4 regions of the Streptacidiphilus sp. PB12-B1b genome follow, and region 3 is predicted to be linked to each of the others. Evidence: riboswitches for the same ligand, from Rfam matches in the RefSeq annotation. Region 3 holds a riboswitch; each other region holds the start of a gene.

Region 1 (7,007 bases), 1.2 Mb from region 3:
CACCCGACACCACCGTCGACGCCGGGGCCGAAGCCGAGCCCGATGCTGCTGCCGACGCCGCACCTGACGCCGCTGCCGCGCCCGACGCCGCTGCCGACGCCGCGCCCGCGCCCGAGGTCGATCCCGACGCCGAGGCCGCGGCGGATGCGGCCGGGGCGGGGGAGCAGTTGGAGCGGCCGTTGCCGGAGGGGGTGCGGCGGCGGGTGGTGGGCATCGCCGCCGACGCCCTGGCGGCCGTGCCCTCGGCCGAGCTGCCGCCGCGGCTGCGCCCGTACGCCAAGTTCACCCCGGTCCAGCGGGCCCGGCGCGGCTCCACGGCCATCGCCGCCGCGCTGGAGGCCGACCCGCAGTTCCGGCTGCGGATAGCGGACCGGGTCCGGCTCGGACAGCCGGACCTGGTCAGCGTCCTGGAGTCGGGCGTGGTCCCGGCCGCCGTCGATCCGCTGGACGTCGCCGCCGTCGCCTACCTGCTGCGCCCGGCGGGCTGGAGCCGGCTGGTCGGCGAGGCGGGGGAGGAGGTCGAGCGGGTCGAGTCGGAGGGCGCCGCGGCCGAGTCCGCGCGGCTGGTCGAGAAGCTCCAGGCGGAGCTGTCGGCGCTGCGCGACACCGCCCGGGCCGACGCCGAGCGCAGCCGCAGCGAGCTGGACGCGGCGAAGAAGGAGGGCGACTCGCTCCGCCGGAAGCTGCGCAGCCTGGAGGCGGACACCCGGCGCGCCGAGGCGGTCACCCGCAAGGTGACCGCCGAGCTGGAGGCGCTGCGGTCGTCCGGGGCGACCGAACGCGGCGCGGTGGACAGCGAGTTGCGCCGGCTCAAGCACCGTCTGGCCGAGGCCGAGTCGGCGCTGGAGGCGTCCAAGCGGGCCTCGCGCGAGGGGCGCAGCGCGGAGGACATGCGGCTGCGGCTGCTGCTGGACGTGGTGCTGCAGGGCGCGCAGGGGTTGCAGCGGGAGCTGGGCCTGCCGCCGCTGTCCGGCCGTCCGGCCGAGTCGGTGGAGGCGGTCTCGCCGACCACGGCCTCCCCGCACGACGTGGCCCGCAGGGCGCTGGACGCGGACGATCCGGCGCTGCTGGACCAGCTGCTGCAGCTGCCGCTGGCGCACCTGGTGGTGGACGGCTACAACGTCACCAAGAGCGGCTATCCGACGCTGCCGCTGGAGAAGCAGCGGGCCCGGCTGCTGAACGGCCTGTCGCTGCTGGCCCGGCACAGCGGCGCCGAGGTGACCTGCGTGTTCGACGGCAAGGATCTGGACGCGCCGGTGCCGATGGCGCCGCCGCGCGGGGTGCGGGTGCTGTTCAGCCGTTCGGGCGAGACCGCCGACGAGCTGATCCGGCGGCTGGTGCGGGCCGAGCCGGAGGGGCGCCCGGTGGTGGTGGTCTCCACCGACCGCGAGGTGGCGGACGGCGTGCGCAAGGCCGGGGCGCGTCCGGTGCCCTCGGCGATGCTGCTGCGGCGACTGGTCCGCACCTGAAGGTCCGTTTCATCCGATTACTGAGACGGACATTCTTCGCATTAGCTGACTGTTTTCGCCCTGAGGGCGACAGATTGATATCGATCTCACTAGTCTCTGCTCTCGAACCTCTGTCCTGACGATCGCCCGACCGGGTGATGCGGGGGTTCCCGCCCGTGCCCGGGCGTCGCAGCGGGGGTCGCGGCGCGGGCCCCTCGGCGGTCGCCGGAAGGGAACTGAGACCTCGTGGCCTCACATCGCCGCCCGAAGCAACCGAGCCGCGCCCGCGTGTCGGTCCTCACTGCTGCGGCGGCGACGGCCGTAGCGATCTCGGCGCAGGCCGGTGCGCAGGCGGCGCCCAAGCTGACGCTCAGCCAGGCCACCAAGGAGGTGGCGGCGGACCGGCAGGCGGCCGACGCGGCGGGACAGAAGTACGACCAGGCGCAGAGCCAGGAGCAGGCGCTGCAGCAGCGGGTGGCGCTGCTGCAGAACGAGATCGCCCGCGAGCAGTCCACCATCAACACCGAGGAGGCCCAGCTGGGCGCCGAGGCGGCGGCCCAGTACCGGACCGGTGCGGTGGACCCCTCGGTGCAGCTGATGCTCTCCACCGACCCGACCGCCTACCTCAACCAGGCGTCGGTCCAGGGCGAGCTGGACTCCAGCCAGGCCGCGGTCTTCTCGGGCGTGGAGGCGCAGCAGCAGCTGCTGGACCGGCAGAAGGCCCAGGCCACCGCCGAGCTGGCGGCCGAGCAGGCGCTGCTCAAGCAGATGCAGCAGAACAAGGCCGCCGCGCAGTCCCAGCTGAAGAAGGCGCAGACGGTGATGGCCTCGCTGACGCCGGTTCAGCAGGCGCAGGTGAACGGCGGTGGCGGCGGCGGGTACGGCTCGATCGGCGGCGACCGCAACGGCTCCACCATGTCCCCCAGCCAGGTCGACCTGAGCGGCATCTCCGCCGCGGCGCAGACGGCGATGCGGGCGGCGCTCAGCAAGGTCGGCGTCGCGCCGTACCAGTGGGCCGGCGCCGGGCCGGACGCCTTCGACTGCTCGGGCCTGGTGATGTGGGCCTACGCGCACGCCGGCATCAGCCTGCCGCACTCCTCCTACGCCGACGAGTCGGTGGGCAGCTACGTCAGCCCGTCGGACATCCAGGTGGGCGACATCGTGGTGCTGGAGGACGGCGCGCACGTCGGCCTGTACGCGGGCAACGGCATGCTGCTGAACGCCCCGGAGTACGGCTACACCGTCTCCATCATGCCGATCTCCGACTTCGGCGGGGTCGTCGCCGTCCGCCGCATCTGACGCTGCCCTCCCGTGATGTGACTGTTACCACATCTGTCCCCCTGGTTCGACCGTTCTGACCGTTTTGGCAGCGATGTCGACGGCATACGGTCACCATGGGACTGCGGTGCGTCGCTGTTCCGACAGGAAATCGAAGCGTCAGAAACATTTTCCTGACAATGATTTGAACGGATCACGGTTGGGTCACTAGTGTCGGGGGCCGAACCACCGCGACGTCGATCACCCGGTCCGGGTGGCAGCGGAGGTTCCCGCCGAGTCCGAGGCGTGGCAGGGCGCTCGCCGCCCACAGGGGATGCCGACAACTCGGAGCCGGGGAACCACTTGTTCCTCGGGGTGAATCGACGCCAGGCCGGCTCCCAGCCGGTGAAGCGCCGTAGGGCGATCTTCCAGCCCGAACCCGTCAGCTCACCCGGTAGGCGGACGTAGGAAGAAGGAGTACCGCCTTCGTGGCGTCCCACCGTCGTCCCAAATCGCCGGGTCGTACCCGGGTGACCGTGCTCACCGCCGCCGCGGTCACCGCCGTGGCCATCGCCGCCAACGCGCAGTCCGCGCAGGCCGCTCCCACGCCCACCACCGCGTCGCTCAAGGCGCAGGTCGAGCAGCTGAACACCGCCTCCGACACCGCCGTGCAGAAGTACGACGCGGCGCAGGAACAGCAGCAGCAGCTGCAGAAGCAGGTCACCACCCTGCAGAACGAGATCGCCCGGCAGCAGGCCGCGGTCAACGCCCGGGAGGCGAGCCTGGGGGCCACCGCCGCCGCGCAGTACCGCGAGGGCACGATCGACCCCTCGGTGCAGCTGATGCTCTCCTCCGACCCCACGGACTATCTGGACCAGGCGTCCATGAACCAGCAGGTGGACAACAACCAGGCGACCACACTGTCCTCGCTGCAGACCGAGCAGGCCACCCTGGACAACGAGAAGTCCGACGCCGAGGGCAAGCTCAAGGCCCTGGACGCCACCAGCAAGCAGCTGGCCGAGGCCAAGGCCCAGGTGCAGCAGAAGCTGGCCGCCGCGCAGGCCAAGCTGAACTCCTTCACCGCCGCCCAGCGCGCCGCGGTCAACGTGGCCCTGAACACCGCGCCGGCCACCACCACCGCGCACGTCGGCAGTGGCGGCAGCAGCTACGGCAGCAGCGCCGACCTGGGCCACTCCGCCCCCGGCGACTCGGTCGAGGCCGCCGCCTTCGCCGCCGCGCAGACCCGCATCGGCGACGCGTACGTCTACGGCGACACCGGCCCGACCACCTTCGACTGCTCCGGTCTGATGATGTGGGCCTACGCCAAGGCCGGCATGGACATCGGCCGCACCACCTACGACCAGATCGACGTGGGCACCCCGGTGTCCAGCGTGTCCGACCTCCAGGTCGGCGACCTGATCTTCTTCAACGACGACTCCCACGTGGGCATGTACGCCGGCAACGGCATCGTGCTGCACGCGCCGCACCCCGGCGCGGAGGTGCGCTACGAGTCGCTCAGCACCATCGGCTCCATCTACGCGATGCGCCACCTCTAGCCTGCGGGCCACCGGTCCTCCGGTGGCACCGAACAGCGGCACGGGTCCGACTCCCCACCGGGGAGCGGGCCCGTCGGCGTACCCGGCCCCGCCCAGGTCGCGGGCGGCCCCGCCGATGTGTGCGAAATGGGCGAATATTTTCGCTGTTGTGGGGGTTTGGACTAGCCGCGTCGGACTCGCTAACGTCTGGCCTCGGCCCTCCGTGTCGTCGACCGCCCTCCCCGGGCGGCGCCGGGGGCCGCCAGGCCCGTACCGACGCAGCCGACGTCGCGCCCCGGGCCCGGCACCGGACGAACGGAGCCCGCCCACGTGGCGTCCCATCGACGTGCCCGACCGCCGGCCCAGGGCCCAGCCGTGGCCGCGCTGTCCCGCACCGCCGTCAGCCTGCTGGCCGCCACCGCCGCCGTCCTCGCGGGCGGCGGCAGCGCACTCGCCGACCCCGGCGCGCCCACCACCCCGAGGGCGTCCAGCAGCAGATCACCGCGCTCTACGGGCAGGCCGAGGTGGCCGGGCAGCGCTACGACGGCGCGGTCGAGCAGGCGCGCGCCCTCCAGCGCGAGACCGCGCAGCTCCAGCAGCACATCGCCGCCGAACAGCAGGACGTCGACGACCTCACCCAGGGCATGGGCGCGCTGGCCGCCGCCCAGTACCGCCAGGGCGGCGGCATGGACCCGGTGATGCAACTGATGTTCAGCTCCGACCCGGAGCAGTACCTGGAGCGGGCCACCACCATGGACGAGGCGGACGGCGCGCTCGCCACCACGCTGCATTCGATCCGGGCCGAGGAGCAGCAATTGGACCGGGACCGGGCGCTGGCGGCCGGGCAGCTGGCCCGGCTGGAGCAGGTCCGGCAGACGGTCGCGGGCAGCAAGGCCGAGGTCCAGCACCGGATCGGCCGCGCCCAGGCGCTGCTGGCCACCCTCTCCGGCGCCCAGCGCCAGCAGCTGGCGCAGGCCGAGGACAGCGCTGCCGACACCGCCGCCCAGGCCGCCGCCGCGGTGCTGCCGCCCGGCGAGGGGCCCGCCGACAGCCGGGCCGCCGCCGCCCTGGCCGCCGCCCAGTCCGTCCTGGGCCGGCCCTACGTCTACGGCGCGACCGGACCCGGCGCCTTCGACTGCTCCGGGCTGATGTACTGGTCCTGGCGGCACGCCGGGGTGGTGCTGCCGCGCACCTCGCAGGAGCAGGCCTTCGCCGGGCGGCGGATCCCGCTCAGCCAGGCCCGGCCCGGGGATCTTGTGATCTACTTCGGCGATATGCACCACGTCGGCATGTACGCAGGCAACGGGATGGTCATCCACGCCCCCTACCCGGGTGCCCGGGTGCGGTACGAGCGCGCCACCGACATGCCGATCGCCGAGGTGGTCCGGGTCTGATGCCGATATCCCGGCGCGGGCTGCTCACCGGCACGGCCGCCGCGCTGCTCGCCGCCGGGGCCGCCGGCTGCGCCGACCGGACCGGGCCCGACCAGGACGCCGCCGCCCTGGCCCGGCTGCTGGACCGGCGCGCCCGGGCGGTGCTGCGCCGGGACCGGGCCGCGCTGGCGGCCACCGTGCTGCCCGGCGCCACCGCGCTGCGCACCCGGCAGCTCGCCTGGCTGGACAACCTGGCCCAGGTGCCGCTCGCCGCCTGGGAGTACCGGCTGCAGGCGCTGGACGCCTACCCGCTGCCCGCCGCCCTGGGCTCCGCCGGGAGCGGCGGCCGGCGCCGCGCCGCGCGGGTTCACCTGCGGTACCGGCTGGCCGGGTTCGACACCGAGCCGGTCACCGCCACCGCCTACCAGACCTTCGAACGGATCGGCGGCGCCTGGTACCTGGGCTCCGACACCGACCACCCCGGCGGCGACGTCCAGCTGTGGGACCTCGGCCCGGTCACCGTCGTGCACGGCCGCTGCTGCCTGGTCCTCGGGCTCGGCTCGGCCGCCGCGCTGCCGCCCTACGCCCGGCTCGCCGACCGGGCGGTACCGGCCGTCAGCGCGGTGTGGGGCGACGGCTGGGGCCGGCGCACGGTGCTGCTGGTGCCGTCCACCACCCAGCAGTTCGGCAGCCTGCTCGGGGTGGACCCGCAGGGCTTCGCCGGGACCGCCGCCGTCACCAGTGGCGAGTACGGCGCGGCCGAGGCCGGGCGGACCGAGCGGATCACCGTCAACCCGCCGGTCTGGGCCCAGCTCACCGCGCTCGGCCGACAGGTCGTCACCACCCATGAGACGACCCACGTGGCGACCCGCGCCGTCACCGACACCTGGACCCCGCGCTGGCTGGCCGAGGGCGCTGCCAACTGGACCGGCTACCTGGGCACCGGGCTCGGCCCCCGGCAGATCTGCCCGGAGCTGCAGGCCGCCGTCGCCGCCGGACACCTACCCGGACAGCTGCCCCCGGACAGCGCCTTCGACGGCACCGCGCCCGACCTGGCGCAGACCTACGAGCAGGCCTGGTTCGCCTGCCGGACGATCGTGCTGCGGCACGGGCAGGCCGGACTGGTCGGCTTCTACCGCGCCCTCGCCGCCACCGGCGGCAGCGGCGGGCAGCAGGCTGCCGTGGAACAGGCGCTGCGCCGCAGCCTGGGCACCGGCACGGCCGTGCTCACCGCGCAGTGGCGAGCCGACCTTCTCGCGGCGCTGCGCTGACCGGCGGCCCGTCCGGGCGCACCGTCTCCCGCCACAGCCGGCGGCCGGAGACCAGCGCCGCCGCCAGCAGCAGCAGGTTCCGCAGCACCAGCGCGGTACTGCCCAGCAGCCGGAAGTGCATCA
Region 2 (7,007 bases), 2.4 Mb from region 3:
CTCCAGGACCGCCTCGGGCACCGGAACGTCTGGCTGGGGTGACACTCACCGCCTCCTTGCTGTGGATCGGGCCCGCAGGCGGCGGGGCGCTGGGGGTGCGCCCCGCCGCCAGGGGCTCAGTGGACCGGCTCGGCGGACCGGGCTCAGTAGACGAGGCCGCCGGACAGCGCCTGCGCCGCGTTGGCGGGGGTGAAGTGGTTGTCCTTGATGATCACCTTCGGCTGGACGCCGGTGCCGCCGTAGAAGTCGGTCAGGGACTGGAAGGCCAACGGTCCGAATCTCGGGTTGGTCTCGATGTCGGCCACCAACTGCCCGTCGGCGACGTCCTGCACGCACTGCTGGGTGCCGTCGATGGACACGATCTTGATGTCCTTGCCGGGGGTCTTCCCGGCGGACTTGATGGCCTGGATCGCGCCCAGTGCCATCTCGTCGTTCTCGGCGTAGACGGCGGTGATGCCGGGGTGCGACTGGAGCAGCTGCTCCATCACCGTCTGCCCGTCGGTCTCGTCGAAGTTGGCGGTCTGCGAGGCGACGACCTTCAGCCCGGGGTACTTGGCGGCTATCTCGGCGTTGAAGCCGTTGGTGCGGTCGGTGGAGACGTTGTTGCCGGGGGTTCCGGACAGCACCGCGACCTGCCCCTTGCCGCCGGTGGCCGCGCCGAGGTCGTCGGCGGCCGTCTGGGCCTGGCCGTAGAAGTTCGAGCCGATGAAGGCGACGAAGTCGGTGCAGGCGGTGCCGTTGGCGGTGCGGTCGATGGTGAGCACCGGGATCTTCCTGGCCTTGGCCTCGGCCAGCGCCGGGCCCAGGCCCGCGGAGTTCTCCGGGGCCACGATCAGCACCTTGGCGCCCTGCGCGATCATGTCCTCGATCTGCGAGTTCTGCGCGTTGACGTCGGCATTGGCGTTGCGCTGGATCAGCTTCACGCCCAGGGACTTGGCCTGTGCGGTGATGCTCGCGGTCTCGGTGGCGCGGAACGGGTTGCTGGTGGACTCGGACTGGGAGAACCCGACGATGGTCCTGCCGTCGGTGATGTCGAGCTTCGGCACCCCGCCCGCGTAGGTCTGGTACGTGCAGCCGGAGCCGGCGCCCGCCGGGGCGGAGGCGGCGACGGTCTGCTGGGCGGCGGCGGTGTCGGCCCCGCCGGTGGTGGCGGCGCCGGAGGCGGTGGCGTTGCCCGCGTTGGTGCAGGCGCTCGCGCCGAGGCACAGGGCCGCAGCCAGGGCCGTTGCCGGGACGGCTCTGCGCAGGGGAATGGCGTGCATACGCCGATCACATCCTTGTGGAGGTGGGTGGGTGCCCCGCGGATGGTTCCGCAGGCGGCCGCCGGGAGCGGGCCGCCTGCGGCCCGGGGAGGGCATTCCAACGATGTAACAGGAATATTGATGACAGCGCTCTCCCGGCCTGTCAAGGCTTCCGGCGCGGTCGGATGGGTGCGCGCGCAGGCTCGACACGGCTGTCGGCGGCGGTACTTGACGCCGCGGACGCCGGAGCGGCTCAATGATGCGTTACAACGATGGACAGGCTCCGGCCGGGCCCCGGACAGCGCTTCGCCCCGCCACGGGGTGGCGGGGCGAAGGGCCTGGCGGGGGAACAGCGTCGGCTCTACAGGTGCCGCATCGCGTAGACGGTGCCGACGGTGTCGATGGACTCGTAGCGCACCACCGTGCCCTTGTGCGGCGCGTGCAGGATCATGCCGTTTCCGGCGTACATGCCGACGTGCGTGTCGTCGTTGAAGAACACCAGGTCGCCGACCTGAAGGTCGGACTCGCTGGCGACCGGGGTGCCCTGGGTGACCTGGTCGTAGGTGGTGCGGCCGATGTTCAGCCCGGCCTTGTCGTAGGCCCACATCATCAGGCCGGAGCAGTCGAAGGTGGTCGGGCCGGTGTGGGACCACACGTACGGGTCGCCGAGCCGGGTCTGCGCCGCGGCGAAGGCCGCCGCCTCGACCGCGTCCCCGGCCGAGGCATGGCCCAGGTCCACCGGGGCGCCGCCACCGCTACTGTCACCGCCGCCGTTCCCGTCCCCGGCTCCGTGGCCGCCGCTGCCGTTGTGGGCGGTCGTGGTCGCCGGGGCGCCGTTCAGCTCCTGGTCGACGGCGAGCCGCTGGGCGGCGGTGAAGGAGTTCAGCCGGGCCTGGGCGGCGCTCAGCTTCTGCTGGACCTGGGTCTTGGCGGCGGCCAGCCGGGCGGCGGACGCGGCCAGCGCCCTGAGCTTGGCCTCGGCCGTGGCCTTCTCCCTGTCGAGCGTGGTCTCGGCGCCCTGCAACCCGCTGAGCAACTCGGCCTGGCTGGAGTTGAGTTGAACGGTGGTGGAGGCCTGGTCCAGGTAGTTGGAGGGGTCGGCCGAGAGCATCAGCTGCACGGTCGGGTCGATGGTGCCCCCGTCCCGGTACTGGGCTGCGGCGGCGGCCCCGAGCAGCGACTCCTGCGCGTTGATCGCGGCCTGCTGCCGGGCGATCTCGTTCTGAAGGACCGTCACCTGCTGCTGGAGCTGCTGCTGTTGCTCCTGCGCGGTGTCGTACCGCTGCACCGCCGCGTCGGCGGCGACGTTGTCGGCCTGCACCTCGGCGGCGAGCGAGGCGGTACTGGGCGGCGGGGCGGCCTGCGCGGACTGCGCGTTGGCGGTGATCGCCACGGTGGTCGCGGCGACGGCGGTCAGCACGGTGACCCGGGTGCGGTGGGGCGTTGGGGTACGGCGATGGGACGCCACGAAGGCGAGCTCCTTCTTCCTCGCCCGCCTACCGGGTTAGCTGACGGGTTCGGGCTGGAAGATCGCCCTACGGCGCCTCACCGGCAGTGACCGGCCTGACGTCGATTCACCCCGAGGAACGAGTGGTTCCCCGGCTCCGAGTTGTCGGCTCTCCTGCCGCGCCTCGGACTCGGCGGGAACACCGCTGCCACCCGGCGGGTGATCGACAGCGCGGTGGTTCGCTGACCGACTTTAGTGATCCAACCGTGATTAGTTCAATGCTTGTCGGTAAAGATTACTGATGCGCCGAAAGGTTCCCGCAGGCATCCCGCGGACGGGCGGAGCACAGCCGAGACACCCCCGACAAGGGAGATCCCCATGAGCATGCCGACCGGTCGGACCTTCCTCCTGGTGCACGGAGCCTGGCACAGCGGCGCGTGCTGGGAGCGCGTCGTCCCGCTGCTGACCTCCGCCGGACACCGGGTGCTGGCCCCCTCGCTGACCGGCCACGGCGACAGGGCCCACCTGCTCAGCCCCGAGGTCGGGCTCGACACGCACGTCCAGGACGTCGTCGGGCTGATCACCGGGCAGGACCTCACCGAGGTGGTCCTCGTCGGACACAGCTACGCCGGGCTGGTCATCTCGTCCGCCGCCCACCAGATCCCGGACCGGATCGCGCACCTGGTCTACCTCGACGCCATGGTCCCCGAGGACGGCGAGAGCGCGCTCGACGTCATCCCGCTGACCCAGACCCTGATCGACCAGGCCGCCGCGTCCGGCAGCCCCTGGCGGATACCGCCGCTGCCCGCCCTGCCCCCGCCCCACGGCCTGTTCGGGGTCACCGACCCGACCGACGCCGCCTGGCTGCAAGGGCTGCTCACCGACCAGTCAGTGCGCTGCTTGGTGCAACCGGTGCACCTCGGCAACCCGGCCGCGGACGCCATCCCGCGCACGCACATCCACTGCGTCGCCGGCCCGCCGGACGGCCCCGCCCGCCGACCGGTTCCCGCGACCCAGCCCAACGGCGCCCCGGCGCAGGTACGGGAACTGGCCACCGGCCACGACTGCATGGTCACCCAGCCGGCCGAGCTCGCCGGGCTGCTGCTCACCCTCGGCTGAGCCGCCCGCCGGCCGGGCCGCCCCACCCGGCGCTGCCTACCCATGGCAGGGGCAGGCTGCGCGCCGCGCGACCGCACATACTGAATTCCATGAACGGCACATCGCAACTCGGCGAGTTCCTCCAGGCCCGTCGCTCCCAGCTCCGTCCCGAGGACATCGGGATGCCCACCTACGGCGAGCGGCGGAGGGTCTCCGGCCTCCGGCGCGAGGAGTTGGCGCTGCTGGCCGGGGTGAGCGTGTCCTACTACACCCGGCTGGAGCAGGGGCAGTCGCTGAACGCCTCGCCCGAGGTGTTGGACGCGATCGCCGGGGCCCTGCGGCTGGACGAGGCCGAGCGGCTGCACCTGCACGACCTGGCCCGCCCGGAGCGTCAGCGCGGCCGGGGGCGGCGGCCCGCTCCGGAGCGGGTGACCGACGCGGCGCGCCAGCTGCTGGACGCCCTGGCGGACGTCCCCGCGGTGGTGATCGGCCGCCGCAGCGACGTCCTGGCCTGGAACCGGCTGGGGCACGCGCTGTTCGCCGGACACCTGGAGCCGGACGCCGCCGAGTCGCCCGCCCGGCGCCCCAACATGGCCAGGCTGGTGTTCCTCGACGCCCACACCCGCGAGCTGTACGCGGACTGGCCCAGCAAGGCCAAGGCGGTCGTGGGCAATCTGCGCCTGGTGGCAGGCCAGTACCCGCAGGACTCGGCACTGCACACGCTGGTGGGCGAACTGAGCGCCAAGAGCCCCGACTTCGCCTCGATGTGGGCCGACCACCGGGTCAAGGACTGCACGGTCGCCGCCTACGAGATGCGGCACCCGCTGGTCGGCTCGCTGACCGTCACCCAGCAGACGCTGAGCCACGGGCCCGGCCCGAACGTCGTGGTCGCCACCGCGGCGGCGGGCTCGCCCTCGCGGGCCGCGCTGGACCTGCTCTCCCAGGCCATCGACCGGCCCGCCACCGCTGCCGTCACCCCTGCCCCCACATCTGCCCCGGAAGGACGAGGGGCCCAGGTCAGCCCCGGCTGACCCCCGTCACGGCCCGCCGCCCGCACTGAGCCGGCGGCGGGCGATCACTCCCCCCGGGAACGGCCGACCGTCGGCCGCTGCCCCAACCCGCCATGGGCGCCTGCGCCCTGGCCGGACGCACCTTTCACCCATGCGCCGCCGTGTGGCTGCCGCATGCCCGAAAACAGTGAAGGAACCATGTTCACCAAGCTCTCCAAGGCCGCCCTGTCCGCCGTCGGCCTGTCCGCCGCCGCCGTCCTGGCCACCTCCGCCCTGGCCGTCCCCAGCGCCTCCGCGGCCTCGGCGCCGCTGAGCGACGCCCGTGTCGCCGTGCACTTCGACCTGGCCGCCGGCCAGACGCCGGAGAACGTCGCGCCGGCCCCGCACGGCGGCAGCTACGTCACCTTCGCCAAGGCCCGCCAGGTCGCCGAGGTCTCCCGCACGGGCACGATCCGGGTCCTGGCGACCCTGCCGCTTCCGGCCGACGGCGGCGTGCACACCCCGGCCCTCGGCTTCCCGCTGACCCTCGGCATCGTCCGCGGCCACGACGGGACGCTGTACTTCCTGTACGCCACCGGCACGGCCGACCTGACCGGCGTGTGGCGGCTGCGCCCCGGCGGACAGCCCGAGCGGATCGCCGCGCTGCCCGCCGACAGCCTGCCCAACGGCCTGGCCCTGGACGCCCGCACCGGCAGCCTGTACGTCGCCGACTCCGCACTGGGCACGGTGTGGCGCGTGCCCACCTCCGGCGGCGCCGCGCAGTCGTGGTCCACCGACCCGGCGCTGGCCCCGTCCGGATTCCTCGGCGCCAACGGCCTGAAGCTCCGCGACGGCGCGGTCTGGGTCACCAACCTGGACCGGGGCACCATCGTGCGCATCCCGGTCCTGCCGAACGGCAGCGCCGGCCAGGCCCGGGTCACCGCCACCGGGCTCACCGGGATCGACGACTTCGCCTTCACCGGGCGCGGCGACCAGATCCTCGCCGCCCTCGACACCGTCAACCAGGTCGCACTGGTCCAGCCCGACGGCAGCCACTCCATCGTGCTGACCGCGGCCGACGGGCTGGAAGGACCGACCTCCATCGCGCTGCGCGGCGACACCGTCTCCGTCCTCAGCGCCGCCTACCTCACCGGCACGGACCCCGACCTGGTCCTCGCCCACCTGAACAACTGACCCGCGCAGCCCCGCTGTTCACCCGTAACCACGCAAGGAGCCATCCATGAACGAGCTCACGCTCGGCGACGTCACGGTCACCCGCATCGAGGAGATGCACGGCCCGATCATGCCCGCCGACCAGTTCTTCCCCGACCTGCCCGAGCAGGCGTGGAAGGAGCACCGGCAGGCGCTCGTGCCCGACCACCTGGGCGCCGACGACGCCATGGTCCACACCGCCTTCCAGACCTGGCTGCTGCGCAGCGAGGGCCGGACCATCCTGATCGACACCGGCGTCGGCAACGGCAAGAGCCGCCCCGGCGTCCCGTCCTGGACCGGCCTGGAGTCGGGCTACCTCGCCAACCTCGCCCGGGCCGGCGTGCGGCCCGAGGACGTCGACGTGGTGGTCAACACCCACCTGCACGCCGACCACATCGGCTGGAACACCCGCCTGGTCGACGGCGCGTGGGTGCCCACCTTCCCGAACGCCGTCTACCTGATGCCCCGGGCCGACTTCGAGTTCTGGAACCCGGCCGGCAACCCGGACGTCGCCGGCGGCGTCAACGAGAACGCCTACGAGGACAGCATCGCCCCCGTCCACGCCGCAGGCCAGGTGCGGCTGTGGGAGGACAGCCACACCATCGACGGCAATCTGCGGCTGGAGGCCGCTCCCGGCCACACCCCGGGGTCCAGCGTCGTCACGCTGGCCTCCGGCGCCGACCGGGCCCTGTTCGCGGGCGACATCCTGCACACGCCGCTGCAGGTCGTGCACCCCGACCACAGCAGCTGCTTCTGCCAGGACCCGGCCGCCGCCCGCACCACCCGCCGCAGGCTGCTCGGCTGGGCTGCCGACACCCACGCCCTGGTCCTGCCCGCCCACTTCAGCGGACACAGCGCCCTGGAGGTCGAGCACAGCGGCGACGCCTTCGCCGTCAAGGGCTGGGCGCCGCTCGCACGGTACTGACCCACGGCAACGGCCTGCCGCCGCTCCCGGAGCACCATCCCGGGAGCGGCGGCAGGCCGTGCGCAGGCCGTGCGTCAGGTGGTGATGGTGGCGAC
Region 3 (7,007 bases):
CCCCGCAACCACCCCGCCGACCCCGCCCCCAACGGCACCATCGCCCCCCAGCCCACCCCCACCGCCGAAGCCGCCACCGAGGCCCCGGAGAACGCCCCCGCCGCCGACCGCGAAGCCGGTTCCAGCCAAGCCGACGGCAGCGAGAACAACGCCTCGCAGCCCGCCGCCGCCGCGCGCGACGGCGCCGCGCCTACCGGCCCCGCCGAGCGCGAGGCTGATTCCAGCCAAGCCGAGGACGACGACGCCTCCGCAGCCGCCGCGCCCGGCGCCGAGCCGTCCGCTGAGGCCGCTACCGCCGCGCGCGCTGGCTCCGCCGCGAGTGAGGTCGACTCGGGCCAGGTGGGAGACGGTGACGGCACCGCTTCGCAGTCCGCTGCCGCTCCCGAACTCGATGGCGACGCGCGCTCCGCCTCCGTTGAGGCTGATTCCGGCCAGGCCGAGGACAGCGAGGGCACCGCAGCCGCCGCGCCCGGCGCCGAGCCGTCCGCTGAGGCCGGTACCGCCGCGCGCGCCGCCGCTGCCGAGCGTGAGGCTGATTCCGGCCAAGCCGAGGACCGCGAGGGTGCTGCCTCGCAGGCTGCTGGCGCTGGCGAGGCTGGTGCCGCTGACGACTCCCGCGGTGCTTCTGCTGGCGGCCCTGAGGACGGGGCGTCGGTACCGGCTGCGGTGGACCCGCGTACGCCTGCCGGGGCGAATTCCGGCCAGAGTGGGGACACCCGCACCACGGAGCTGCGGACCGGTGCCGAGGCGCCCGCCCGGCCCGCCGCCGACCCGCGTACCCCGGCCGAGCCCGGTGCCGCGCCCGCCGCCGCTGCCGCGCGGAAGGCGACCGGCGACCCGCGTACCCCTGCCGCAGACCAGGCCGCGCCCAGCGCTGCCCCTGCCGCTGACAAGGCCGCGCCCGCTGCTGCCGCCGCAGGCGGGCCGGGGGACGAGGATGCGGCTACGGCGCTGCTACCGTCTGCCGCCGAGAAGCGGACTGCGCTGCTGCCGACGGTCGGTCCCGGGGGGCGTCCGGCTGACGCGCCGACCACCGCCCTGCCGACCGCGACCGCGACCGCAGCGGCGGCGTCGGCGGACCAGGCCACCCGTGCGCTGCGTCGGCAGTCGTCCCAGCCCGCCACGCCCGTGGCCCCCACGCCCGTGGCCCCCGCGCCGGCGGGCCCCGCCGACGGCGGGGAGTCCGTGCCGGAGACCACCTCCGAGGCGCTGGAGATACTGGCCACCCTCAGCAGCCGCCCGATGACCCCGCTGCGCCGCGCGCTCCAGCGCTTCCGGCTGTGGGGCGTGCTGCTGGCCCTGCTGCTGGTGATCCTCGCGGTGGTGCAGCTGCTGCGTCCGCTGCCCGCGCCGCGCCTGCGGCTGACGGCGGCGTCGAGCTACACCTTCGCCGGGGCGACGCCCACCCTCGCCTGGCCGGGCAGCGGGCAGTCCGCCGTGGAGGTCGACGGCCTGGGCATGCTGGGCAACAGCGGCGCGGAGAAGCCGGTGCCGATCGCCAGCGTCACCAAGGTGATGACCGCGCACCTGGTCCTCAAGGACCACCCGCTGACCGTCGGCCAGCAGGGCCCGCTGATCACCGTGGACCAGCAGGCGCAGGACGACTACACCAACGGGACCAAGGACGGCGAGTCCGTCATGAAGGTCACCAAGGGCGAGCGCATCAGCGAGTACCAGGCGCTGCAGATGCTGCTGATCCCCTCGGCCAACAACGTGGCCCGGCTGCTGGGCCGTTGGGACGCGGGCACCGACGCCGCCTTCGTCGTCAAGATGCAGCAGGAGGCCGCCGCGCTGGGCATGAACCAGACCACGTACACGGACCCCAGCGGCCTCCAGGACACCACCAAGAGCACCGCCGACGACCAGCTGAAGCTGGCCAAGGTGGCGATCGAGACGCCGGTGTTCCGGGAGATCGTCAGCACCACCTCGTTCTCGCCGCCGCAGAACCCGCTGACGTACAACACCAACACCCTGATCGGCCAGGACGGCGTCATCGGCGTCAAGACCGGTTCGGACTCGGCGGCGCTGGGCTGCCTGATGTGGGCGGCCCGGACGACCGTCGGCGGCACCACGCAGACGGTCCTCGGCGTGACGCTGGGCCAGCCCGCGCTGAGCGCGTCGTTCGGCATCCTCGACAACGCGATGGCGACCAGCAAGAAGCTGCTGGTGAGCGCGGAGAACGTGCTGCAGTCGCAGATCCTGGTGAGCAAGGGCCAGGTGGTCGGGTACGTGGACGACGGCGAGGGCGGCCACACGCCGCTGGTCGTCTCCAAGGACGTCAACGTCATCGGCTGGGCCGGGACGACCGTCCCGGTGTCGCTGGAGGCCGTGGGCGGCGCCGTGCCGCGCACCGGGAAGGCCGGTCAGGCGGTGGCCTACCTGGTGGTCGGCACGGGCGCCAGCGCCCAGCGGATTCCGGTCACGCTGCGGTCGGCGCTGGCCGAGCCCTCGTACGGGGCCCGGCTGACCCGCGTCTGACCCGTATCTGAACCCGCCTGGCCCGGCGCGGCCCCCGGTGCACGTGGACCGGGGGCCGCGCCGGTGCCGGGGAGGTCACATGTGCACCGGGGCCGCCTCGGCGTCCGCCTGCTCGGGGGCGGCGGCCGGCCTGCCGGAGGGGTAGAGCAGGCCGCACAGGACCATGCCGAACAGGAAGAACCCGGCGGACCACCAGTACGCCGTCGAGTAGCTGTGCAGCTGCGCCTGGGCCAGCACGGCGGGGGTGTGGTGCCTGCCGACGAGGTAGGCGGTGGCGGCGCTGGTGGCCAGGGTGTTCAGCAGCGAGGTGCCGATCGAGCCGCCCACCTGCTGGCTGGTGTTGACGCAGGCGGAGGCCACGCCCGCGTCGCGGGGCTCGACCCGGGCCGTGGCCGTGGACATCGCCGGGGCGAAGATCAGGCCGATGCCGGCGCCGAGCACCAGCAGCGGCGGCAGCACATTGGCCGCGTAGCTGCTGTGCAGGTCGAGCGCGGTCATCCAGGTCATCGCGCCCGCGCCGAGCAGCATGCCCACCGGCACGATCGGTCGTGGACCGATCCTCGGGACGAGGGAGTTCTGCGCGGTGACCGAGGTGATGATCAGCATGCCGATCATCGGCAGGAAGGCCATCCCGGTCATCACCGGGGAGTAGCCCAGCGACTGCTGGAGGTAGTACGTCAGGAACAGGAAGACGCCGAACATGCCCGCGCCGGAGATGAACATCGCCAGGAAGGACGCGGCCCGGAACCGGTTGAGCACCACCCGCGGCGGCAGCAGCGGGTGCGGGGTGCGGCCCTGCCACCAGGCGAAGACGGCGATGAGAATCACACCGGCGAGCAGGAAGCCCCAGGTGGCGACGGTGCTCCAGGGGTGCGACTCGGCGTTGGAGAAGCCGTAGACCAGGCAGAACAGGCCCAGCGAGACGATGACCGTGCCCGGGATGTCCAGCCTCGGCGGGTTGGCGGGCTTGCCCGCGCGCAGCAGCCGGATGCCGCCGGTGAAGGCGATGACCGCCAGGATCAGGTTGACGTACAGGCACCAGCGCCAGTTCAGGTACTCGGTGAGCACGCCGCCCAGCAGCAGGCCGACGGCGCCGCCGGTGCCGGCGATAGCGCCGTAGATGCCGAACGCCTTGGCGCGCTCCTTGCCGTCGCTGAAGGTGGTGGTGAGCAGGGACAGCGCGGCCGGGGCGAGCAGGGCGCCGAAGCAGCCCTGGAGGGCGCGGGCGGAGACCAGCACGGCGAAGTTGGGCGAGGCGCCGCCGATCGCGGAGGCGACCGAGAAACCGATCAGGCCGATGAGGAACACCCGCTTGCGTCCGACGAGGTCGGCGATGCGCCCGCCCAGCAGCAGCAGGCTGCCGAAGGCCAGGGCGTAGGCGGTGACCACCCACTGCCGGTTGGCGTCGGTGAAGCCGAGTTCCCGCTGGGCGGAGGGGAGGGCGATGTTCACGATCGTCGCATCGAGAACGACCATCAGCTGGGCCAGGCCGATCACCACCAACACCCACCATCGGCGGCTGTTGCCGGTGGCCTGGTCGCCGGTGGTGGATTCTGCGGTCGTACGTGCCATGGCCGGATCTCCGATCCGTTCAAATATGGACAAGTACGACACTATGCGGGGTCCGGGGGCCTGGCATCTGGGCCTGGAGATGCCGTCCGCACGTGCTGCATTCAGTGACCGAGGTCACACGGACTTGTAGTTTCAAGCCTCATCTGCCTAGCGTGCATCCTGTTCGCACTTATGCGGAACCAACTCTTCCGAAACGCCGAGTCCTGCCGGCGGAGGCGTTGGCACACGAGTACCGACACCACGGCAGGGGCGGGGGAACCAGGTAAGTCGCCGCGATTCCAGCATCGCGGCTAGGGGTGAAGCCGTGCACGCACGGCCGGGCAACTCCAGCCCGAATCCGACAGCTCACCTCGCAGGCGTGGGAGAGGAAAACTTCACCATGCTGCTGTCCAGCCGCGGCCGCCACCGCGCCGTTCCTGCCCGCCGTACCGCCACCCAGCGCCTGCTCGCCGGCGCCGGAATCGCCAGCGTCGTCGGCATGGCCGTCCCGCTGGCCGGCGCCACCAGCGCCATGGCCGCCCCGTCCTCCTCCGCCAGCGCCGCCAGCACCACCCCCGCGCCCGCCGTGGCCGCCGCGCCCACCTCCGCCGGCACCCCCCGCCGCGCCGCCGCGCCCGCCGGGTACACCGTCGTCGCCGGTGACTGGCTCTCCACCATCGCGCAGAAGCACCACGTCTCGGGGGGCTGGGAGCGTCTGTACGCGCTCAACCGCTCCACGCTGACCCAGGGCCCGGACCTGATCTACCCCGGCGAGCACCTGGTCCTCGACGGCACCGTCGTCGCGTCGCACACCAGCGCCCCGGCCGCCCCCGCGCCCAGCACCCCGGCCAGCACGACCAGCACCTCCGGTTCGGCCACCGGCTCGGGCTCGGGCACCGGCTCCAGCGACGCCAACACCGCCGCCTCGGCCGCCGCCCAGGCCGCCTACAACGCCGCGACCAGCGCCGGTTCCTCGACCGGCTCCTCCGCGTCGTCCAACTCCGGCGCCGGCTCCGGCTCCGCCTCGGGCTCGACCTCCGGCGACTCGGCCACGACCACCGCGCCCAGCTCCAGCAGCGGCATGGCGGCGGCGATCGCCTTCGCTCAGGCGCAGGTCGGCAAGGCGTACGTCTACGGCGCCACCGGCCCCGACGCCTGGGACTGCTCGGGCCTGACCCAGGCCGCGCTGGCCCAGGCCGGGATCTCCATCCCGCGCACCAGCGAGGACCAGGCCGCCGCCGCCACGCCGGTGTCCATGAACGCCCTCCAGCCCGGCGACCTGCTGTTCTGGTCCAGCGACGGCACCGCCGCCGGTGCGTACCACGTCGCCATCTACATCGGCAACGGCTCGTACGTCGAGGCCGCCAACCCCAGCGCGGGCGTCAAGATCGACACGATCAGCGACTACACCCCCACCTTCGCCGGCCGTTTCTGACCCTCGGCACCCAGCGGCGCCAGCCGCCGACAGCACTGCGCCCCACCGGACAACTCCGGTGGGGCGCAGCGTCATTGCCGTCGCGGTACGGCCGGTCAGGCGTCGCGGCGCTTGAGCAGCACGCCGGCGACGGCCAGCAGCACCACGGCGTAGCCGACGAACAGCGCGAAGCCGCCCCACGGCGACATCAACGTCGGGTCTGGGACGACGTTGAGCAGCGCGCCGCCGGCATTGCTGGGCAGGTAGGGCACGATGTGCGGGGCCCAGCTCGAGGGCAGCAGGTTGGAAAGGATCGGGATCACCAGCAGCAGGCCGACCAGGGTGGAGATGGCACCCGCGCCGTTCCGGATCAGCGCGCCGAGGGCCACACCGAGCAGGCCGACGACGGCCAGGTACAGGCCGGTCCCCAAGACGACCCGGGCGACACCGGGTTCGGACAGCGTCACGGATCGGCTGTAGTGCGACAGGATGGCCTGGCCGCTGTAGAACGCGACCAGCGAGGCAATGGTCATCAGCACCAGGACGACCACGGCGTAGACCACGGCCTTGGCCCACAGGACGGGCAGCCGCTTGGGGACGGCCGAAAGGCTGGCCCGGATCATTCCGGTGCTGTACTCGCCGGTGACCATCAGCACGCCGAGGACGCCGATGGCGAGCTGGGCGAAGTGGTACGGGAAGAGGCTCAGTTCGGCGCCGTTGACGATGGGGGCGCCATGGTCGCCCGGACCACCGCCGGAGTGGGCGGCGTTGGCCCAGGTGAGCAGCGGGCCCAGGGCGACCATGAGGAGCACGGCCACCAGCAGCGTGATCGGGGTGGAGCGCAGCGTCCGCAGCTTGATCCACTCGGAGTTGATCACCCGCAGCTGGGTGACCTTCCCCTCCTGGACCCGGGCCGGGGCGGCCTGGGGGAGTTCGGTGGCGGTGGTGCTCATGCGGTGATCCTTCCGGTGCCGGCCGACTCGCCCGAACCGGCGACCGTGGTGCTGGCGTGGTACTCGACGGCGTCCCGGGTGAGTTCCATGAACGCCTCCTCCAGGGAGGCCTGCTGCGGCGCGAGCTCGAACAGGGTGATGCCGTGCTCGGCCGCGATCGTGCCGATGCGGTCGCTCTCCAGGCCGGTGACCTCGAGCGTGCCCGGCTCGGCGCTCTCCACCGCGACATCCGGGCCGACCAGCAGCCCCGCCAGCCGGTCGGCGTGCGGCGAGCGGACCCGCACCACGTTGCGCGAGGCACTGCGGGTGAACTCCTCCACGGAGGTGTCCGCGATGGGCCTGCCGCGCCCGACCACGATCAGGTGCTCGGCGGTCAGCGCCATCTCGCTCATCAGGTGCGAGGAGACGAAGACCGTGCGGCCCTCGGACGCCAGCCCCTTGAGCAGGTTGCGGATCCACAGGATGCCCTCGGGGTCGAGGCCGTTGACCGGCTCGTCCAGCAGCACCGTGGCCGGGTCGCCGAGCAGCGCGGAGGCGATGCCGAGCCGCTGGCCCATGCCGAGCGAGAACCCGCCGGCCCGCTTGCGCGCGACCTCGCGCAGGCCGACCAG
Region 4 (7,007 bases), 6.6 Mb from region 3:
TGCTCAACTGATGCCGGGGCGGTAGGCGCCCCGGAGTCGGACCGAGGAGGGCCCCGCCGATGACCGGCCTCCGCGCCGCGTCCCGGGCGCTCGCCTGGGCCCTGGCCGTACTCGTCCTCGGCGGCTGCCTCGGCGGCTGCGTCACCGTCGTCGGCCGTGGACGCCCCGCAGCCGGGGCCGGCGCCGCCGGACGCCCCGGGCAGCCGTCGGACGAGAGCCTGGGCCTGGCCCGGCCGTTCCTGTCGCTGCCGCCGGTCACCCTCGACCCCGTCCCCGACAGCTACGACCCGGCCGCCGACGCCTCCGACGACGTCGCCCGGGCCCTCGCCGCCGCCCGCGCGGACGGCAGGCCGGTGCTGCTGGACTTCGGCTCGGCCTGGTGCGAGGACTGCCGCGCGATGTCCGCGTTGGTCGACACCCCCGGCGTGCACCAGGTACTGGCCCGGAACTACCACACCGTCGCCATCGACGTCGGCCACTTCGACCACAACCTGGCCCTCGCCCAGCGCTACGTCGACCTGGGAAGCGTCGGCATCCCGGCCCTGGTCGAGCTCGCCCCCGACGGCAAGCTCCTCGAAGGCGACAGCGACGGACGCTTCGCCAACGCCCGCGCCTTGGCCGCCGACCAGCTGGCCGACCTCCTCGTCGACTGGCTCTACAGCGGCGCGGGCCCGGCCGCCGCCCAGCACTGACCGGCGCGCCCGCCCACGGCTTCACCCGCCCGCAGCTTCACCCTTCGGCAGCTTCACCCGCCCGCGTCGCGCCGGAACCTCGCAGTCCCGGGCCGTACGGCGCTAGCGTGGCGGAGTGGTGACGAGCGAGGGCCCGACCGCGGGCATGGGCCGGTTGGACGAGATCGTGGTGGACTGCGCCGAGCCCGCGCGGCTGGCCCGCTTCTGGGCCGCGCTGGTGGGCGGCCTGCCGGTGGACCGCGCGCCCGACTGGTCCTACGTCGACCCGCCCGGCGGCCAGCCCCGGCTGGCCTTCCAACGGGTGCCCGAGGGCAAGCAGAGCCGGAAGAACCGGCTGCACCTGGACATCGACGTCCCCGACATCGCCACCGCCCGCACCGCCCTGATCGGGCTCGGCGCGCGGGCCGTCGGCGAGGTCCGGACGGACGACCAGGGCGCGTTCCAGGTCATGCTCGACCCGGAGGGCAATGAGTTCTGCCTGGTCCGCTGATGACAGGCGTGTGTCGATCCGGTGCACCGATGCGGACAAAAGCCGCGTATGCAACGTGAGTTGCCAGCTGCCTCCCCGAACCACTTGGAATCAATCGTCTCTAGGATTAACGTTTGATAACGCAGCACGAAGTTCTGCCGTTCGACGAGCGGCGTCGTGCTCTGTCGCCTAATCCTGCTGGGCGCCGCCCCGTGCGACGCCCAGGAGCCGGGGAACCACGTACCTGGGGTGAATCAGCCGCGAGGCTGTAGGGGACCTTCCTCCCCGAACCCGTCAGCTAACCCGGTCGGCGCTAGGGAAGGAAAGGAGCACGCCGATCGTGGCGTCGTACCAGTCCGCGTGGGCACCCGTGCAACCCGAGGCGCCGCAGCGCCCCGCAGGGATCGCGCCCTCGGCCGTCCTCGGCCTGGCGGCCATGGCCGCGGTCGGCGCCACCGGCGCGATCGGCCTGGCCACCCCGGCCCACGCGGCGACCATCGGCGACGCCAGGCCCACCGGCGCCAAGCCCTCGCTCAGCGTCCAGGACCACGCCACCGCTGAACTGTCCACCGGGACCACCGCGCTGATGGAACGCGACGCCACCGCCGCCGACCCCGGCACCGCCCTCGCCGACCGCATCCGCGCCCAGGCCGCGCAGCAGCGCGCCGACTCCGACGACGCCGCCCGCCGCCAGGCCGCGCAGGCCGCCGCCGCCAAGCTCGCCGCCGCCCGGGCCGACGCCGAGGCGGAGGCCCACGCCTCCGCGCAGCACGCCGCCGAGGCAGCCGCCCAGGCCGAAGCCCAGGAGGCCCAGGCCAGGGCCGAGGCCGAGGCCGCCGCGCAGGTCGTCCAGGCCGAGCAGCAGGCCCGCGCCGCCGCCGACCAGCAGCAGCTCGGCACCCTGGTCACCCCGGTGCAGGGGGCCGTGGTCGGAGCGGGCTTCGGCCAGTCCGGCACCTACTGGGCACAGTTGCACACCGGCCTGGACCTCTCCGCCGCGACCGGCGCGCCGGTCGTCGCCATCGGCGCGGGCACCGTCACCTCGGCCGGCTGGGCCGGCTCCTACGGCTACCGGGTCGTGGAGACCCTGCCCGACGGCACCGAGCTCTGGTACTGCCACCTCTCCGCGATCGGCGTCGGCTCCGGCGAAGTGACGCCCGGTCAGCCCATCGGCCGGGTCGGCGCCACCGGCAACGTCTCCGGCCCGCACCTGCACCTGGAGGTCCGCCCCGGCGGCGGCGAGCCGGTCGACCCGGCGCAGTGGCTCTCCGAGCGCGGCCTCAGCATCTGACCGCGGGTCCTCTTTGTCCTCTGATCCTCTGATCGGACTGCAGACACGAGAGGTCCGGACGGCTCAGCTGCCGTCCGGACCTCTCACCTCTCGCGTCCGGGCTGTCAGGCCCGGCGGTCCACCGCGGCCCAGGACGCCACCGCAACGCCACCGGCGACGGTCAGCACCGACGGCCAGGCGCCCAGCTTCTTCGCCAGCGGGTGCGAGCCCGCGAACGCGGCCACGTACAGGCCGCTCAACGCACCGGCCGTGACCGGCCCCGCCGTCCGCTTCCACTGCGTCGCCGCGACCGCACCCGCGGCGAGCAGCGCCGCACCGCCCAGCTCGCGCCGCTTCGTCGCCCGCGCGACACCGTAGCCGCCGATCAGGCCGGCTGCCGCGACCAGGGATGAGGGAATCCGCGCCATGTCCGTACGACCTCCTGCACTAGTCCTCCCAGCACCCTAACCCGCCCCCGGCCACCCCAATTGGCGCGGGGGCTGCGCCGAGCTAGTTGGTGCGGGTGTTGTGCAGGTGCAGGCCCATGTAGCCGATGCTCCATCCCCCGGGGGGCAGCCCCCGGACCCCCGGCGGGGTCGTGGGTCGCGCTGGGCTAGTTGGTGCGGGTGTTGTGCGGGTGCAGGCCCATGTAGCCGATGCTCCATCCCCCGGGGGGCAACCCCCGGACCCCCGGCGGGGTCGTGGGTCGCGCTGGGCTAGTTGGTGCGGGTGTTGTGCGGGTGCAGGCCCATGTCGCCGATGCTCCATCCCCCGGGGGGCAACCCCCGGACCCCCGGCGGGGTCGTGGGTCGCGCTGGGCTAGTTGGTGCGGGTGTTGTGCAGGTGCAGGCCCATGTAGCCGATGTAGATGCGGCCGGTGCCTGAGCAGTCGTCGTGGTAGTGGAGCCGGGGGGCGGTGCCGCCACCGCCTATGCGCAGGTGGGCGCCCATGAAGACTTCGCCGGCCGGGTTGACGTCCAGCGGGACCGGGAGTTCGCGTTCGCTCTTCCATTTGCCGTGGGAGCGGACGGTACGGGACTCGTCGCGGATCACCTTGCGCGGGGGGAAGGCGTGGCAGTCGGCCGGGGTGTTCTCGCACCAGCGGCGGAAGTCCCCGCCGGACTCGCCCCGGACCGCCGCCTCGGCGTAGTCCTGGAGGGCGAGCAGGGCGTCCCAGGCCATACGGACCCAGGTCGGGTGGTCCGTCTGCTGGTCCAGGTCGCGGGTCAGCCGGGGGTCGCCGGTGAACCGGAGCAGCGGGAACTCGTCCATCCGCTCCAGCAGCTCGGCGAAGGACGCCGGGTCGTTGTGCAGGTCGCGTTCGGCCGGGGCGTGGTCGGCGAGGTCCGGGTACCCGGCGGCGGCGAGGCGCCCGCGCAGCGAGCGGACCTCGGTGCGGGCCTCGCGCAGCTCGCTGTACTGCTCGTCGTACTCCGCGGCCAGCTCCGACTCGCGCTCCTCGGCCGCCCGCAGCCAGCGCCGTACCTCCTGGATCTCGCCCGCGCGCGCCCGCTCCTCCAGCGCCTCCTCCTCGTGCGTGTCCACCAGCAGCGATCCCGGCTGCACGCCGTCGATCTCCGCGCCGCTGTCGGTCAGCCCCCGGGCCCGCAGCGGCGGCAGCGCCGCCAGCGCGTCCGGCATGGGCGTCTGCACGGCGAGCCGGCGCGGCAGCCAGGCCAGCAGCCCGGAGGCGCGGCGCAGATCCGATTCGAAGGTGTGCCGGGCCATCACCCGGTGCCGCTGGGCGTCCGGCTGCCAGGCCGGGTCGAGGCCGGGGAGGTAGGTGCGGACCGCGCCGCCGAACACCCGGTGGTGCTCCAGCGCCCGGTTGAACTCCCGCTCGGCGCCGGGGGCCAGGGCGTACAGGACGGCCAGCCCGGCGCAGCCGCGCAGCAGCGGGTCGACGGTCTCGGCCAGCCAGTCGTCGAAGTCGGTGTGGGAGGGGGTGCTGGCGACGACGATGGGCAGCCGGCGGTCCGGATCGCACAGCTCGTCCAGGACCTCGTCCAGGTCGCCGCGCTCGATCACGGTCGGCATCGCATGCAGGGAGGCGGCGCCCGGGTGCTCGCCCTCGGTGGCGGAGAGGACGTCCAGCAGGCCGCGGGCCAGGGAGGGGACGGGCGCCTTGGCGACGGCCACGCCCCGCGCCGGGAGCAGCTCGGCATCCAGCCGCACCCAGGTGCGTCCGCCGGTGGGCGTGCTCACCGTGAGCGAGGTCTGCCAGATGCCCTGGAGCGTGAACTCCCGCAACCGCCAGCGCGCGAGTGACTCCTTCGCGCCCTTCGCGCCCCGCACGCGCTCCTTGAGCGAGCAGTCCAGAACAGCCTGCGAGCCGACGCGATGTCGGCCCTCCTCGGCGACCGGGCCGTCGTAGTGCTGCGCCTTCAGCCAGTGCCGGACCTGCTCCTCGGCCAGGGAGACGGTGTCTCTGTGGGCGTGGCCGCTGGTCACAGCCATGCGATAGATGCCATCCGTCATCCGCGGGCCTCCTGACGCATTGTCGGCGTCCCGCACGCAGCGTGCGGATAAAAGGGACAACGCCGGGGGCGACCCGGAAGGTTCCGACGGGCCGGGGATACGGAGGCTCAGTGGGAGGGATGCGCGGGCGGCTGGTGCGGCTCGGACGCCGGTGCGGGCTGCTCCGGGCCGGGCGCGGGCAGGGGCGCGGGAGCTGCCGACTGCGGCTGCGGTTGCGACTGCGGGAGGGGCGGGTGCGCGTGCGGCTGCGGCTGGTACGGGAACGGTGGCGGCTGGTGGCCCGCGCCCGGCACCGGCTGCGCCGGGAGGAAGCCGCCCGGTGCGCCGTACGGCGCCGGATACCCGGGCCCGTACGGCTGCGGGTACGCCTGCGGGTAGGGCTGCGGCGCGTACGGCTGCGATGCGTACGGCTGCGGCGCGTACGGCTGCGGCGCGTACGCCTGCTGTGCGTAAGGCTGTGGGTACGGCTGGGGGGCGTACGGCAGCGGCTGGCGGCGTGCGGCCTGCGGCGGCACGCCCCGATAGCCGTACACCGGCCGTACCGGCGGGTGCAGCCGCTGCCACTCCTGCTCGCCGACCCGCGCCAGCACCTCCCGGACCGCCTCCCGCCGCTCCCACAGGTGGTGCAGCAGCTCCTGCTCGCGCTCCGGGAACTCCGGGCCGACCAGGCCGCGTTCGGCGCGCTGCCGCAGGAACGCCAGCGAGGTCGCAAAGCCCAGGTACTCCCGCATGGTCCTGGCGCCGCTCGGGCCGAGCGTGAAGCGGGCCAGGTCCAGCGCCTGCCTGCGGGTGCGCATGGACGACAGCACCAGCGGCACCGGCGGCGATATCCAGCCCGCGCCCGCGTACACCGGCAGCTGACGGCCCACCGCCTTCAGCTCGTTCCGCCGGGACCACACCGCCAGCCACACCATCAGGCCGAACACCGGCACCATGAACAGGAAGTACACGCCGATGAAGCCGAGCGACCCCAGCACCGAGGAGCCGTTCCAGGTGCCGTGCATGAACATGGCCACGGCCCAGCCGCCGATCGGCGCGAGCACCTTCAGCCAGCGGCGGCGGGTCATCGCCGCGATCCCGAAGCCCACCCCGGTCATCGAGGTGAACAGCGGGTGCGCGAACGGCGACATCACCTCGCGCAGGATGAAGGTGACCACGGTCACCTCGATTCCCAGGCCCTCGTTCCGCCCGTCCAGCACCGAGCGGCCGATGTAGAGGATGTTCTCGGTGAAGGCGAAGCCGGTCGCGGTGAACCCGGCGTAGACCACGCCGTCGACGATGCCGCTGAAGTCCTTGCGGCGGAACAGGAACAGCAGCAGGACGGCGGAGCCCTTGCAACTCTCCTCGACCAGCGGCGCGACCAGGCTGGCCCCGAGCGTCTGCCCGCCGCCGATCTGGTGGCTGATCAGCAGATCCGTCGCCCAGGTGTTGGCCATGATGGCGACCAGGGTCGCCGCGCAGGAGCCCCAGGCGAAGCAGAACAGCAGGTTGCGCAGCGGCTTGGGCTCCACCCGGTCCAGCCAGGAGAACGCGGCCAGCACCAGCGGCACCGGCACCAGCGCCAGGCACATCCCGATGAGCAGCCCGGAGCCGCCGGTCTGCCCCTCGACCTTCCACAGGATGCCGACGCCGCACAGCGCCAGCAGCAGCGTCAGCGCTACCAGCCGCAGCGGCTTGCTCTCGAGGAGTTGCCGGCGCGGCGCGTAGCGGAACCGGCGCGGCAGCGGGAAGTCCGGGCCCCCGGCGGCCTGCGGCACGGGGAAGGCGCCGACCAGCGGAGCCGGGCCCGCGCCCGGCTCCCCGGCGGCCGGCGGGGGTATGTCGTCGCTGGGTACGGACCGGTCGGGAAGGGGGCTGCTCACCGTATGACCTTATCGGGGTCGCCGACGGCTGGGTACGGCGTTTCTGCTGTTCGCCAGGGTCGGACGCGGCCTTCGCCAGGGCCCGGACGGACCGCGCCAGGGGCGGGTCAGCGGCGCCGGAACAACAGGTCCTGGACGACGTGCCCCTTGTCGATCCCCTGCCGTTCGAACTTGGTCACCGGACGCCACTCGGGGCGCGGCGCGTAGCCGTTGCCGCCGGGGTGCAGGTTCTCCAG

Evidence for each region. Region 3 has a riboswitch for cyclic di-AMP ahead of GXW83_RS35035 (LysM peptidoglycan-binding domain-containing C40 family peptidase). Riboswitches for the same ligand answer to the same signal wherever they lie in the genome.
Region 1: linked by a shared signal. The riboswitch ahead of GXW83_RS09130 (NlpC/P60 family protein) and the one ahead of GXW83_RS35035 (LysM peptidoglycan-binding domain-containing C40 family peptidase) in region 3 are both predicted to bind cyclic di-AMP.
Region 2: linked by a shared signal. The riboswitch ahead of GXW83_RS14495 (C40 family peptidase) and the one ahead of GXW83_RS35035 (LysM peptidoglycan-binding domain-containing C40 family peptidase) in region 3 are both predicted to bind cyclic di-AMP.
Region 4: linked by a shared signal. The riboswitch ahead of GXW83_RS32210 (M23 family metallopeptidase) and the one ahead of GXW83_RS35035 (LysM peptidoglycan-binding domain-containing C40 family peptidase) in region 3 are both predicted to bind cyclic di-AMP.

What each region holds. Positions count from the first base shown of each region.
Region 1 is NZ_CP048405.1:2,004,168-2,011,174, forward strand. Features, by position in the region: gene GXW83_RS09120 (NYN domain-containing protein) at 1-1,469, shown strand, start outside; gene GXW83_RS09125 (NlpC/P60 family protein) at 1,737-2,747, shown strand; cyclic di-AMP (ydaO/yuaA leader) riboswitch at 3,031-3,182, shown strand; gene GXW83_RS09130 (NlpC/P60 family protein) at 3,194-4,261, shown strand; gene GXW83_RS09135 (C40 family peptidase) at 4,765-5,634, shown strand; gene GXW83_RS09140 (hypothetical protein) at 5,634-6,884, shown strand; gene GXW83_RS09145 (glycosyltransferase family 87 protein) at 6,841-7,007, opposite strand, start outside.
Region 2 is NZ_CP048405.1:3,191,115-3,198,121, forward strand. Features, by position in the region: gene GXW83_RS14485 (sugar ABC transporter ATP-binding protein) at 1-45, opposite strand, end outside; gene GXW83_RS14490 (ABC transporter substrate-binding protein) at 144-1,262, opposite strand; gene GXW83_RS14495 (C40 family peptidase) at 1,603-2,709, opposite strand; cyclic di-AMP (ydaO/yuaA leader) riboswitch at 2,720-2,894, opposite strand; gene GXW83_RS14500 (alpha/beta fold hydrolase) at 3,067-3,807, shown strand; gene GXW83_RS14505 (helix-turn-helix domain-containing protein) at 3,897-4,817, shown strand; gene GXW83_RS14510 (hypothetical protein) at 4,995-5,969, shown strand; gene GXW83_RS14515 (MBL fold metallo-hydrolase) at 6,016-6,912, shown strand; gene GXW83_RS14520 (darcynin family protein) at 6,987-7,007, opposite strand, start outside.
Region 3 is NZ_CP048405.1:831,674-838,680, forward strand. Features, by position in the region: gene GXW83_RS34775 (hypothetical protein) at 1-2,478, shown strand, start outside; gene GXW83_RS03880 (MFS transporter) at 2,554-4,050, opposite strand; cyclic di-AMP (ydaO/yuaA leader) riboswitch at 4,235-4,424, shown strand; gene GXW83_RS35035 (LysM peptidoglycan-binding domain-containing C40 family peptidase) at 4,409-5,464, shown strand; gene GXW83_RS03890 (ABC transporter permease) at 5,560-6,396, opposite strand; gene GXW83_RS03895 (ATP-binding cassette domain-containing protein) at 6,393-7,007, opposite strand, start outside.
Region 4 is NZ_CP048405.1:7,388,463-7,395,469, reverse strand. Features, by position in the region: gene GXW83_RS32220 (co-chaperone YbbN) at 60-692, shown strand; gene GXW83_RS32215 (VOC family protein) at 838-1,182, shown strand; cyclic di-AMP (ydaO/yuaA leader) riboswitch at 1,338-1,489, shown strand; gene GXW83_RS32210 (M23 family metallopeptidase) at 1,502-2,452, shown strand; gene GXW83_RS32205 (hypothetical protein) at 2,557-2,859, opposite strand; gene GXW83_RS35180 (hypothetical protein) at 3,251-4,888, opposite strand; gene GXW83_RS32195 (PrsW family intramembrane metalloprotease) at 5,017-6,771, opposite strand; gene trmB (tRNA (guanosine(46)-N7)-methyltransferase TrmB) at 6,879-7,007, opposite strand, start outside.